2 linked regions of the Hoeflea sp. 108 genome follow. The protein of the gene in region 2 interacts with the protein of the main gene of each other region in a pairwise test. Links are inferred from orthologs where the notes say so. Each region holds a gene or a part of one and is shown on either strand. Other genes may lie near its edges.

Evidence for each region. Proteins that work in one complex are often made in the same cells at the same time.
Region 1: the proteins of B015_RS0116810 (region 2) and grpE interact in binary tests that used the Escherichia coli proteins (3 or more experiments, as listed by UniProt). The link is inferred for Hoeflea sp. 108 from one-to-one orthologs.

What each region holds. Positions count from the first base shown.
Region 1 is NZ_KB890024.1:334,769-340,046, forward strand. Bases 1,609-4,517 are described here. They hold grpE (nucleotide exchange factor GrpE), read left to right. Parts: upstream 1,609-2,701; coding sequence 2,702-3,334; downstream 3,335-4,517. Other genes in these bases: B015_RS0101630 (phosphoadenylyl-sulfate reductase), read left to right, coding at 1,609-1,701; B015_RS0101635 (DUF934 domain-containing protein), read left to right, coding at 1,712-2,254; B015_RS0101640 (hypothetical protein), read right to left, coding at 2,276-2,464; B015_RS0101650 (trimeric intracellular cation channel family protein), read left to right, coding at 3,432-4,064; B015_RS30215 (NAD(P)/FAD-dependent oxidoreductase), read left to right, coding at 4,132-4,517. Outside these bases: B015_RS0101625 (nitrite/sulfite reductase), read left to right, coding at 1-956; more of B015_RS0101630, read left to right, coding at 931-1,608; more of B015_RS30215, read left to right, coding at 4,518-5,278. UniProt on the Escherichia coli protein: Participates actively in the response to hyperosmotic and heat shock by preventing the aggregation of stress-denatured proteins, in association with DnaK and GrpE. It is the nucleotide exchange factor for DnaK and may function as a thermosensor.
Region 2 is NZ_KB890024.1:3,376,661-3,382,018, forward strand. What follows is about bases 1,638-4,626. They hold B015_RS0116810 (Nramp family divalent metal transporter), read left to right. Parts: upstream 1,638-2,453; coding sequence 2,454-3,800; downstream 3,801-4,626. Other genes in these bases: B015_RS0116805 (TetR/AcrR family transcriptional regulator), read right to left, coding at 1,676-2,275; B015_RS0116815 (class I SAM-dependent methyltransferase), read right to left, coding at 3,810-4,526; B015_RS0116820 (MFS transporter), read right to left, coding at 4,602-4,626. In the rest of the region: B015_RS0116790 (neutral zinc metallopeptidase), read right to left, coding at 1-258; B015_RS0116795 (DUF418 domain-containing protein), read right to left, coding at 375-1,577; more of B015_RS0116820, read right to left, coding at 4,627-5,358. UniProt on the Escherichia coli protein: H(+)-stimulated, divalent metal cation uptake system. Involved in manganese and iron uptake. Can also transport cadmium, cobalt, zinc and to a lesser extent nickel and copper. Involved in response to reactive oxygen.

The DNA of each region.
Region 1 (5,278 bases), 3.0 Mb from region 2 along the record:
TCTTTGGCCGTCGCGACAACAAGTACAAGGCGCGCATCAAGATCCTGGTCCACGAGACCGGCGTCGACGAGATCGCCCGTCAGGTCGAGGCGGAGTGGCAGGCGCTGAAGGATGGCGAACTGAAGCTGCCGGAATCGGACGTTGCGGCCATCCAGTCCTATTTCGCGCCGCCCGTTCTCGCTGCCCGTCCCGAGGGCGACGACGTGCTCAAGGTCGCGCGCCTGGATTCGAAGAGCTTCGGCGAGTGGCTCGACCAGAACGTCTTCACCCACCACAATCCCGATTATGCCGCGGTGACCATCTCGTTGAAGGCCATCGGCGAAGCGCCTGGCGATGCCACCGACAGCCAGATGGAAGTCGTCGCCGACATCGCCGAGAAGTTCGGCTTCGACGAGATCCGCGTCAGCCATGAGCAGAACCTGATCCTTCCGCATGTCGCGCGCGCCGACCTCAAGGCGGTCTATGATGCGCTGGTGGCGGCCGATTTGGCCACCGCCAACTCGAACCTGATCAGCGACATCATCGCCTGCCCGGGCCTCGACTATTGCGCGTTGGCCAATGCCCGTTCGATCTCGGTGGCACAGGACATTTCGCGCCGCTTCGCCTCGCTCGAGCGTCAGCGCGACATCGGCGAACTGAAGCTCAAGATCTCGGGCTGCATCAACGCCTGCGGCCACCACCATGTCGGCCATATCGGTATCCTCGGTGTCGAGAAGAAGGGCGCGGAACTCTATCAGGTGACGCTCGGCGGCTCGGCCGACGAGCACACGACGGTCGGCGAGATCATCGGCCGCGGCTTCGGCCCGGAAGAGATCACCGACGCGATCGAGACCATTGTCGAAACCTATCTCCAGGTCCGCAGCGGCCCGGCGGAAAAGTTCCTCGACGCCTATCGCCGCGTCGGCCCCGCGCCGTTCAAGGAGGCGCTTTATGCAAGCGAAGCCAAGGCAGCCTGACGCCGAGACCCCGGACGCCGGGATCGTAGCGCAGGTTCAGGCCGAGGCCGCTTCGCTCGATGCGCTCCACGGGCATCTGACGCCGCAGGAGATCATCGTGCGTTCGGTAGAGCGCTTCGATGGCGGCATCGCTGCGGTCTCGTCCTTCGGCGCGGATTCCGCCGTGCTGCTGCATATGATTGCGGAAGTCGACCGCAACCTGCCGATCGTCTTCCTCGACACCGGCAAGCATTTCGGCGAGACGCTCGACTACCGAGACGCGCTGGCGGCAGATTTCGGCCTGACCGACATCCGTATCGTCACTCCAGGCGAGGCAGCGCTGGCGCGCATCGACCCTTTGGGCGACCTGCACAAGAGCGATACCGACGCTTGCTGCGACGTGCGCAAGGTCGAGCCGATGGCGCGCGGCGTGGAACCCTTCGGCTCCTGGTTCACCGGCCGCAAGCGTTTCCAGGCATCGACGCGTTCGGCGCTCGCCGCGTTCGAGCAGGTCGGCCCGCGTTTCCGCATCAATCCGCTCGCCCGGTGGGGCACGTCCGACCTCGCCGACTACATGCGCAAGCATGCCTTGCGCGAGAATCCGCTTGTCGCCTACGGTTACCTTTCGATCGGCTGTTTCCCCTGCACCCAGCCGGTCAAGCCGGGCGAAGACGCTCGCAGCGGTCGCTGGGCCGGCCAGGCCAAGACCGAATGCGGCATCCATCTTTCCGGTCTCGAACAGTCGCTGACCGACACATCCCTTTAGGAACTTGCGTATGACCGAAGCGACTTCAGAGACTAGGATCCGTCTGTGGACGCCGGAAGGTTTTCGTGAGGACGGCTGGATCCATGCCGAGGACGCGTCGGCACTGGCTGGCAACACCAGGGTGATCCTGCCGCTGCACGCCTATCTCGACCTCGATCCGGAGCAGCGCAACGCGGCCGGCGAAAGGCTGGGCGTTCAGCTGCAGCCCGGCGACCAGCTCGACGCCATCCTCGACCTGCTCGGCGAGCTGTCACTGGTGGCGCTGGCCTTTCCGGCCTTCAATGACGGCCGCTCCTTTTCCAAGGCCGAGCTGCTGCGCAGCCGCCATGGCTTCAAGGGCGCAGTGCGCGCGACCGGCCAGGTGCTGGTCGACCAGCTGCCGCACATGCTGCGCGTCGGTTTCGATGAGTTCGAGGTGTCGCATCCGGTGCTGCTGAAGCGTCTTGAGGCTGGCAACTCCGGCGGTCTGCCGCTCTATTACCAGCCGGCTGCGAAGGCTTCGGGACCCGTGGAGAAGGGTGCGAAATACGCTTGGCGCCGCACCGCCGGCTGATCGGCGCGCAACCAGACGGAACTAGCGCTGCGTTGGCCCGCTCTCGACGTTGGCGAGCTTTTCAAGCAGGCGCTTGAGCTTCTTGGGCAAGTCGTGGTCGGCGCGGAACGCTGGCAGGGCCTTCAAGACGCGCTGGTTGGTTTCCGTCGCGATCTCTCGCCGGATATGCGCCGTCAACCGCGCTGCCTGCTGTGTACGTGCTCCTGCCATGATCAGACCCTTTGTTGCCCGGAAGAACTCCTGCGGGCGGCAAATGGTTCCTATGCCGCGCATTTGCAGTGAAAAAGCTGCGCCGTTTGGGTAAAATTTGACTTAATATCCGAGGGTGGCGATCTTGGCCCAGTCCGGCGCGGCATCCGGTCTCAACGGCCCTTGCCCCTTGATTTTTGGCACCCGAAGCTCGATATCGGGCGCAACTTCCAATCTGATGAAAAGCGGGATTTGGCGATGAGCGACCAGGCAAAAGACGAACGCGCGCCCGACGAGACGGCGGCTGCCGAGGCCCAGGCCGAAAAGTTCGAAGGCGGCATCGACGGCGATTATGAAGCCGTCGTGCGTCTGCTCAAGGAAAACGAAGAGCTGAAGGACCGCGCTTTGCGTGCCGCGGCCGAGATGGAGAACCTGCGCCGCCGCACGGCACGCGACGTTCAGGACGCGCGAGCCTATTCAGCGGCCAATTTCGCACGCGACATGCTGTCGGTGTCGGACAATCTGCGCCGCGCCATCGAGGCAGTCACCGACGAGGCCAAGGCGGCCGGCGGCGACGGCCTTGCCAGCCTCATCGAGGGCGTCGAGGTGACGGAGCGCGCGATGCTTTCGGCGCTCGAGCGTCACGGCGTGCGCAAGCTCGACCCGCTGGGCGAGAAGTTCGACCCTAACTTCCACCAGGCGATGTTCGAGGTGCCGAACCCGGCCGTCCCGGCCAACACGGTCGTGCAGGTCGTACAATCAGGCTACACCATCGGCGATCGCGTCCTGCGCCCGGCCATGGTCGGCGTCGCCAAGGGCGGCCCCAAGCACGCCGGCGAGACCCCGGCCGAGCCTGGCCCGGTGAACGAGCAGGCCGAGAAAGACGCCTGAGAAGCGAATGGCGAATAGGGAGTAGCGAACAGGGAATTCATCGCTACAGTGAGCCCAAACGGGGGGCTGCAGTGTTCTTTCCCTATTCGCTTCTTCCATGAACCCGCTGCTGTACCTCGACTATGCCGGCGTGGCGGTGTTTGCCGCCACGGGCGCGCTTGCTGCATCGCGCAAGCAGCTCGATGTCATCGGCTTCCTGTTCCTGGCAAGCTTCACCGGCATTGGCGGCGGCACTGTCCGTGACGTCATTCTCGGCTTGCCGGTCTTCTGGGTGGTCAACCCGGCCTATGTGCTGGTCTGCGCCGCCGTGGCAGTCGTCGTGTTCTTCACTGCCCATCTGGTCGAATCCCGCTACAAGCTGCTGCTCTGGCTCGATGCGCTCGGCATGGCCGCTTATGCCGCGATCGGTGCGGCCAAGGGCCTGGAGGCGACGGGGTCGCCGACAGTCGCTATCATCATGGGAATGCTGACCGCCACCTTCGGCGGCATCCTGCGCGATCTCCTTGCCGGCGAGCCATCGGTGCTGCTGAAGCCCGAAATCTATGTGTCGGCCGCGATGACGGGTGCCGGCATCTATACGCTCGCCGAACTGGCGGAGCTGCCGACCGAAGTGTCGGCCTTTGTCGCCTTCGTCGCTGCCTTCATGGTGCGTGGCGGGGCGCTGAAGTTCGGCTGGACCTTTCCCGCCTATCGCAGCCGCCCCGGCCGCCGGCCCGAAGACATTCCCTGAGCTTCCAAGCTATATCCTGTCCTGAAATTTGCTTCTACTATGCACCCAGCAAGCAAGGGCAGCATTCATGCATCAGCGAATAGTGGTCGTCGGCGCGGGGTTTGGCGGTCTGGAAGTCGTCAGGGGTTTGGCTGGCGCTGCGGTCGACATCACCTTCATCGACAGGCGCAATCATCATCTGTTCCAGCCCTTGCTGTACCAGGTGGCCACAGCCTCGCTTGCGACATCGGAGATTGCCTGGCCAGTCCGTTCGCTCGTGCGCGACAGGCCGGAGGTGACGACCGTCCTGGCAAATGTGTCGGGTATCGATGCGGAGCGTCGCCTCGTGCAGCTGCAGGATGGCGCCTCGGTGCCTTACGACACGCTGGTGTTGGCGACAGGCGCTCGCCACGCCTATTTCGGTCATGACGAGTGGGAGCCTTATGCGCTCGGCCTGAAGACGCTGGAAGATGCCACGACGATCAGGCGACGCATCCTCGTGGCGTTCGAGCAGGCCGAACGGGAAACCGATCCTGCCAGGCAGGTGGCGTTGCTGACCTTTGTCATCGTCGGCGCAGGCCCAACCGGCGTGGAAATGGCCGGCACGATCGCCGAACTGGCGCGGGACACGCTGCCGCGCGAATTTCGCAACATCGACACGGCAAGAGCCCGGGTCGTGTTGATCGAAGCCGGACCGCGCGTGCTGGCCGGATTTCCCGACGAACTCTCCGACTATGCGCTGCGCTCGCTGCGCAAGCTTGGCGTCGAGGTCGAGCTTGGGCGCGCCGTTTCCGACTGCACGGCCGACAGCGTTGCCTATGGCGACGCCAGGCTGGCGACAAGCACGATCATCTGGGCTGCCGGCGTGCGGGCTTCTCCCGCAGCCGAGTGGCTGGGCGTGCCTGCCGACAGGGCCGGGCGTCTCCAGGTGATGCCCGACCTCACGGTCCCCCGTCATCCCGAGATCTTTGCCATAGGCGACACCGTCACGGTGAATGGCCCGAACGAAAAGCCGGTGCCGGGCATCGCGCCTGCGGCCAAGCAGGAGGGCCAGCATGTGGCCGCCATCATCAAGGCGCGGCTGCGTGGCGAGACAGGGCAGATGCCATTCCGCTATCGCCATCAGGGAAGCCTCGCCCAGATCGGCAAGCGGCGCGCGGTGATCGATTTTGGCCGGATCAAGCTGCGGGGCGCGTTGGCATGGTGGTTATGGGGTATCGCCCATATCTACTTTC
Region 2 (5,358 bases):
CTGGCTGACCTGGCCGCCGCCGCCCGACATCGAGCCGTCGCCGCCATCAAGCACCTGCATCGGATCGATGCCGCAGGCGCGCAGCGCAAAGAACAGGATCACCAGGATGATGATGCCCGACAGTCCGCCGCCGCCGACGCGCGGTCCGATCGGCAGGCGTCCGCCGCCCCCGCCGAACCCGCCGCCCATGCCGCCGCCGCCATCCTGGCCGCGCACGTCTTCGATGTTGTCGCTCTGGCGGCGGCCTCTCCAGCGCATAGGCAATCCCTCGATGCTTCGTTGCGGCGGAAACGACGGCAATGTGCTTCCGGTTCCCAAGGATTATCGCAACGGTTGCAGCAAGTCACAGGATTTCTGACCCTTGCCGACAGCCGTCACGAAGCCATCGCCGGCTTGCGCCATCTGGGCCATGCGGCGATGGTGATGGCCCGCAGCAGCCATTCCAGAGGCCCATAGGCGAAGCGCCCCATCCACCAGCGGCTCAGCACCAGCTGGCAACCGAACAGCGCAACCGCAACCGCCGCGCCGCCCAGCGGCGACACCTCGCCCATCAGCCTGAAGCCATAGGCGTAAAACAGCACCGAACAGACCAGCGACTGCAGCAGATAGTTGGACAGCGCCATGCGCCCGGCCGGCGCCAGGAGCCGCGGCACGGCCTTGAAGCGCTCGAAGACAAGCATCGCCAGCGCCACATAGGCGCCGGTCAGCAGCGGCGCGGTGGCGAGCCCGATCGCCAGCCCCGGCAGCTCCCAGAAGGTGCCGACCAAATAGATCGAGCAGAAGGCATAGGCGGCGGCACCCGGCAGGCCGACGAGCAGCCCGGCCACCAGCAGACGCCGCATCAGCGGCCTGTAGTCGTCGAGCCTGACGAACAGCTCGCGCTTGCCGGCCACCAGCCCAACCAAAAACATCGCCAGCGCGCATGGTCCCTGCATCAGCCCGATCACCACCCAGACGGTGCCGAGCTCCTGGAGATGCTGGCCGACGACTGTCGACGGCGAGCCGCGATAGGCGGCCATTGCCGCTTCGCCTTCTGCCCGCGCGGACGCCAGATCGATCGCCACCGGATCGAGCGCTGCCAGCGTGCTCAGCGCCGCCCAGGCCAGCGCCGTCACCGCGACCAGCCAGAAGGCAAGCCGGAGCGCCGTTCGCTCCTCGATATCGCGCAGCACCAGCAGCACCATGCCGAGCACGGCATAGGTGGTCAGGATGTCGCCGTGGAACAGCAGGATGGCATGCAAAAGCCCGATGGCCCACAGTCCGGCCTGCCGCCGCAGCAGCCTCGGCACGAAGGCCTCGCCGGCGCGCTCGGCCGACTGCATCTGCAAGGTAAAGCTGTAGCCGAACAGGAACGAGAACAGCAGGTAGAACTTGGTCTCGAACAGCAAGGCGATCACGAACTGCACCATCTTGTCGAGCGGTGCGGAAAAGGCGGGATCGGCGACGCCCAGCCCGTAGAAGGGCGAGGAGAATGCGGTGATGTTGACGACGAGAATGCCGAACAAGGCGAAGCCGCGCAGCGCATCGACATTGACGATGCGCTCCTGCCTGGTCGGCTTCAGGGCAAGCGTACTCATGATTTGGTGCTCTCCGTCTCGGCCTGCGGCCGCATGTTCTCGGTCTCGGCCTGCGGCCGCATGCTCTCGGTCTCGGCCTGCGGCCTCGGGCTCTTGGTCTAGGCCTGTGGCCTCAGGTAGCGGCCAAGCAAGGTCCGCATGGTCTTGTGGTGGTTCTCAGGCTTGAAGTCGGGATCGACGGCGACGCGGTTGAACACGCCGTCGACAAGGGCCGCGATCCAGGTCGCGGTGTCGGCGATGTCGAGCGTCGGATCGACCTGGCCGCGCGCACCAGCGTCGGTCAAAAGCTGTTCCAGTGCCGCCCTCAGCTCGCGGTCGTTGCGTCCGACCCGGGCGGCGATCGTCGGCTCGCGGCCGGCCTCGGCCGAGATCTCCAGCGCCAGTGACGCGAAATCGACGTCGCCAGCCAGGTCCAGCACCACATCCATGAACTCGACCAGCGCACCATAAAGATCGTCGCGCGCGCCGAGATCGCGGAAGAAGGCCGCCGTCTCCTCCCCTTCCTGGTCGACGATGGCGCCGATGATCGCCTGCTTGTTGGGAAAGTAATGGAACAGGTTGCCCGGGCTCATGCCGACGGCGGCGCAGATCTCGGCCGTGCTCGTCTGGTGAAAGCCCTTCTTGGCAAAACACGCCTTGGCCGCGTCGAGGATAGCTTGCCGCCTCGCCGCGTGCTTTTCGGGATCGACCTTCCGCATCTTTTTTTCATCATTAATTAATAGACTAGTCGATCTATTAACTGGCACGACGAACGGAGTCAACCGGCGCGGCCGCGCCGGAGACCGGCCCGTTCAAATCCCCGCGGCCGGGGGCTTGCCAAACCGCCGCCTTGCGGTATTCTTGCAAATGAATTGCAACTGCGACTAGGAAACTCAGGTGGACTCCTACACCCGGCCGGCCGAAGACACTGAAGGTTGGCGGACGGCGCGAGGCGAAGGGTCGCTCTCCGATGTCCACCGTTCGGTCGCCGTCCGCAGCGACGGCCCGACCTGGCGCAAGGCCGCCGCCTTCATCGGCCCCGGCTATCTCGTCGCCGTCGGCTACATGGATCCCGGCAACTGGGCGACGTCGATCGCCGGCGGTTCGAAGTTCGGCTACACGCTTTTGTTCGTGGCGCTCGTCTCCAACGTCATGGCGATCGTCCTGCAGGCGCTCTGCGCCCGCCTCGCCATCGGCTCCGGCCGCGACCTCGCCCAGGCCTGCCGCGATGCCTTCCCGCGCCCGGTCGCCTTCGTGCTGTGGTTCATGGCCGAAGTCGCCATCATCGCCACCGACATCGCCGAGGTCATCGGCACGGCCATCGGCCTCAACCTCATCTTCGGCATTCCCCTCGAACTCGGCGTGATCATCACCGCCCTCGACGTGTTCCTGATCCTCTATCTGCAGAAGCTCGGCTTCCGCTGGGTCGAGGCGCTGATCATCACGCTGTTGGGCGTCATCGCCGTCTGCTTCGCCATCCAGGTGGCGCTTGCCGACCCGAACTGGGGCGCCGTCGTCACCGGCTTTGCGCCGACGACCGAGATCGTCACCAATCCCGAGATGCTCTATCTCGCGCTCGGCATTCTCGGCGCCACCGTCATGCCGCACAATCTCTATTTGCATTCCGGCATCGTGCAGACGCGCGCCTATGGCGAAACGCTGGTCGAAAAGCGCCAGGCGCTGCGCTACGCGACGTGGGATTCGACCATCGCGCTGATGTTCGCCCTGCTCATCAACGCCTCGATCCTGATCCTGGCCGCGGCCACCTTCTACGCTCAGGGACGCACCGACGTGATCGAGATCGGCGAAGCCCACGCGCTGCTCGCGCCGCTGCTCGGCATCGCCATCGCGCCGACGCTGTTCGGCATCGCCCTGCTCTGCTGCGGCATCAACTCCACCGTCACCGCCACCCTTGCCGGGCAGATCGTGATGGAGGGTTTTCTCCGCATCAAGCTGCCACCATGGCTGCGCCGCCTCGTCACCCGCGCCATCGCCATCGTGCCGGCCGCAGCCGTCACGCTGTGGTTCGGCGAAGTCGGCACCGCCAAGCTCCTGATCCTCACCCAGGTGGTGCTCAGCCTGCAGCTGTCCTTCGCCGTCTTCCCGCTGGTGCTGTTCACCGCCAACAGGAAGAAGATGGGCGACCTCGTCGCCCCGCGCTGGCTGGTATCCATCGCCATGCTGATCGCGGTCGTGATCGCCGCCCTCAACGTCAAGCTGCTGCTCGATTTCGTCCTGGTTTGACGCCGGTCCTCAGGCGAGGATCCGCGCCTTCAGCCACAGGAACAGCGGGATGCGCGACCACTGACGCAGCTGGTCGGTGTCGGCAGTGTCGGGAATGGGTTCGCGCAGGCCCGTGATCGCCAGCCCCGCCGCCTCGAACGCCGCCATATAGTCCTCGAGCGGCTGCGACCAGCCGGCGAAGTGCATCGTCAGCCCGTCCCTGGCCTCCTCGCCCTCGAAATAGTCGCGCCCATAATAGCTGCCGTCGATCACGAACGGCGCATCGGGTGCGCGCCCGGCAAAGCGGCCGCGGTCGCGGAACGGATGGACCAGCGAGACGAACAGCGTGCCTTCAGGCTTCAGGACGCGGCGGATCTCGTGCGCAGCACTTGGCACGTCCTCGACATCCATCAGCACGTTGTAGGCCATGACCAGGTCGAACGAGGCATCGTCGAAAGGCAGGTCACTGAGGCCGGCGACATGATAGTCGTCGGCCGAGCTGGCTTCACGCGCCGCCTCGACCATGGCCGCCACGGCGTCTGTCGCCGTCACATGGTAGCCGAGCGCCTTGAGTTCGCGGGAAACCCGGCCCTCGCCGCAGCCGACCTCCAGCGCCCGGCCGGATCCCTTGCCGATGAAATCGACGAGCCCCTTGCGATAGGCCCAGAAGGCGTCATGTCCCGGCGCACGCGCCCAGGCGATCCATTGCGCGGCGACATCGCTCCAGTGTTTCTCGTCCTGCTGCATGGCCGCCTCGCGCATTTCCAAAGCGAGGTCTATGCCATCGAGCTCCGATCTCCCCCACTGCCACGGCAACGGAAATCAGCGTGCCACCGCAACGCGCGCCGACCGGCGCGACAGTGCCAGCACCGCCAGCGCCACCAGCGGGAACGCCGCCGCCACAAGGCCGAGATCGGACGGCCGGGCGAATTCCAGCACGCGCCCGCCGATGACCGTACCGAAGGCGATGCCGAAATAGAGTGCGGAGGCGTTCAGCGACAGGGTCAGATGTGCAAGCTCGGGCGCGAAACCGACGATGCGGCTCGCCTGCGCCGGCGGAAAGGCCCAGCCGATGATGCCCCACGGCACCATCAGGCCGATCAGCACCGGCCCGGCCAGATGGTGCGGCAGAAGCTTCAGCGTCAGCGCAATGGCGATGCAGAAGCCCGACGACATCAGAAGCGAGATCACCACCATGCGCGTCGCCCCGATCCGGTCGGCGAGATAGCCGCTCGACAGGTTGCCGATGACGGCACCCGCACCGAAGGCAAGCAGCATGCCCGGCAGGGCGATGACGGGCAGGCCCGCCCCTTCCAACGCCAGCGGCGCGATGTAGGAGATGACGGTGAAGCCGCCGGCGAGATAGAGCAGCGTCACCAGAAGCGACGGCAGGATGCCCGGCCGGGCAACGGCGGTGAAGCGCTCACCGAGCGTCAGCTTGATGCCGCGCGATCCCCGGGGCAGCCGCACCCACAGGATGGCGGCGCAGACCAGCGCCAGGAAGGCGATGGCGACGAATGTGCCGCGCCAGCCCCACATGGTGGCGATCAGCGAACCGACCGGCGCGCCCAGCGCCACG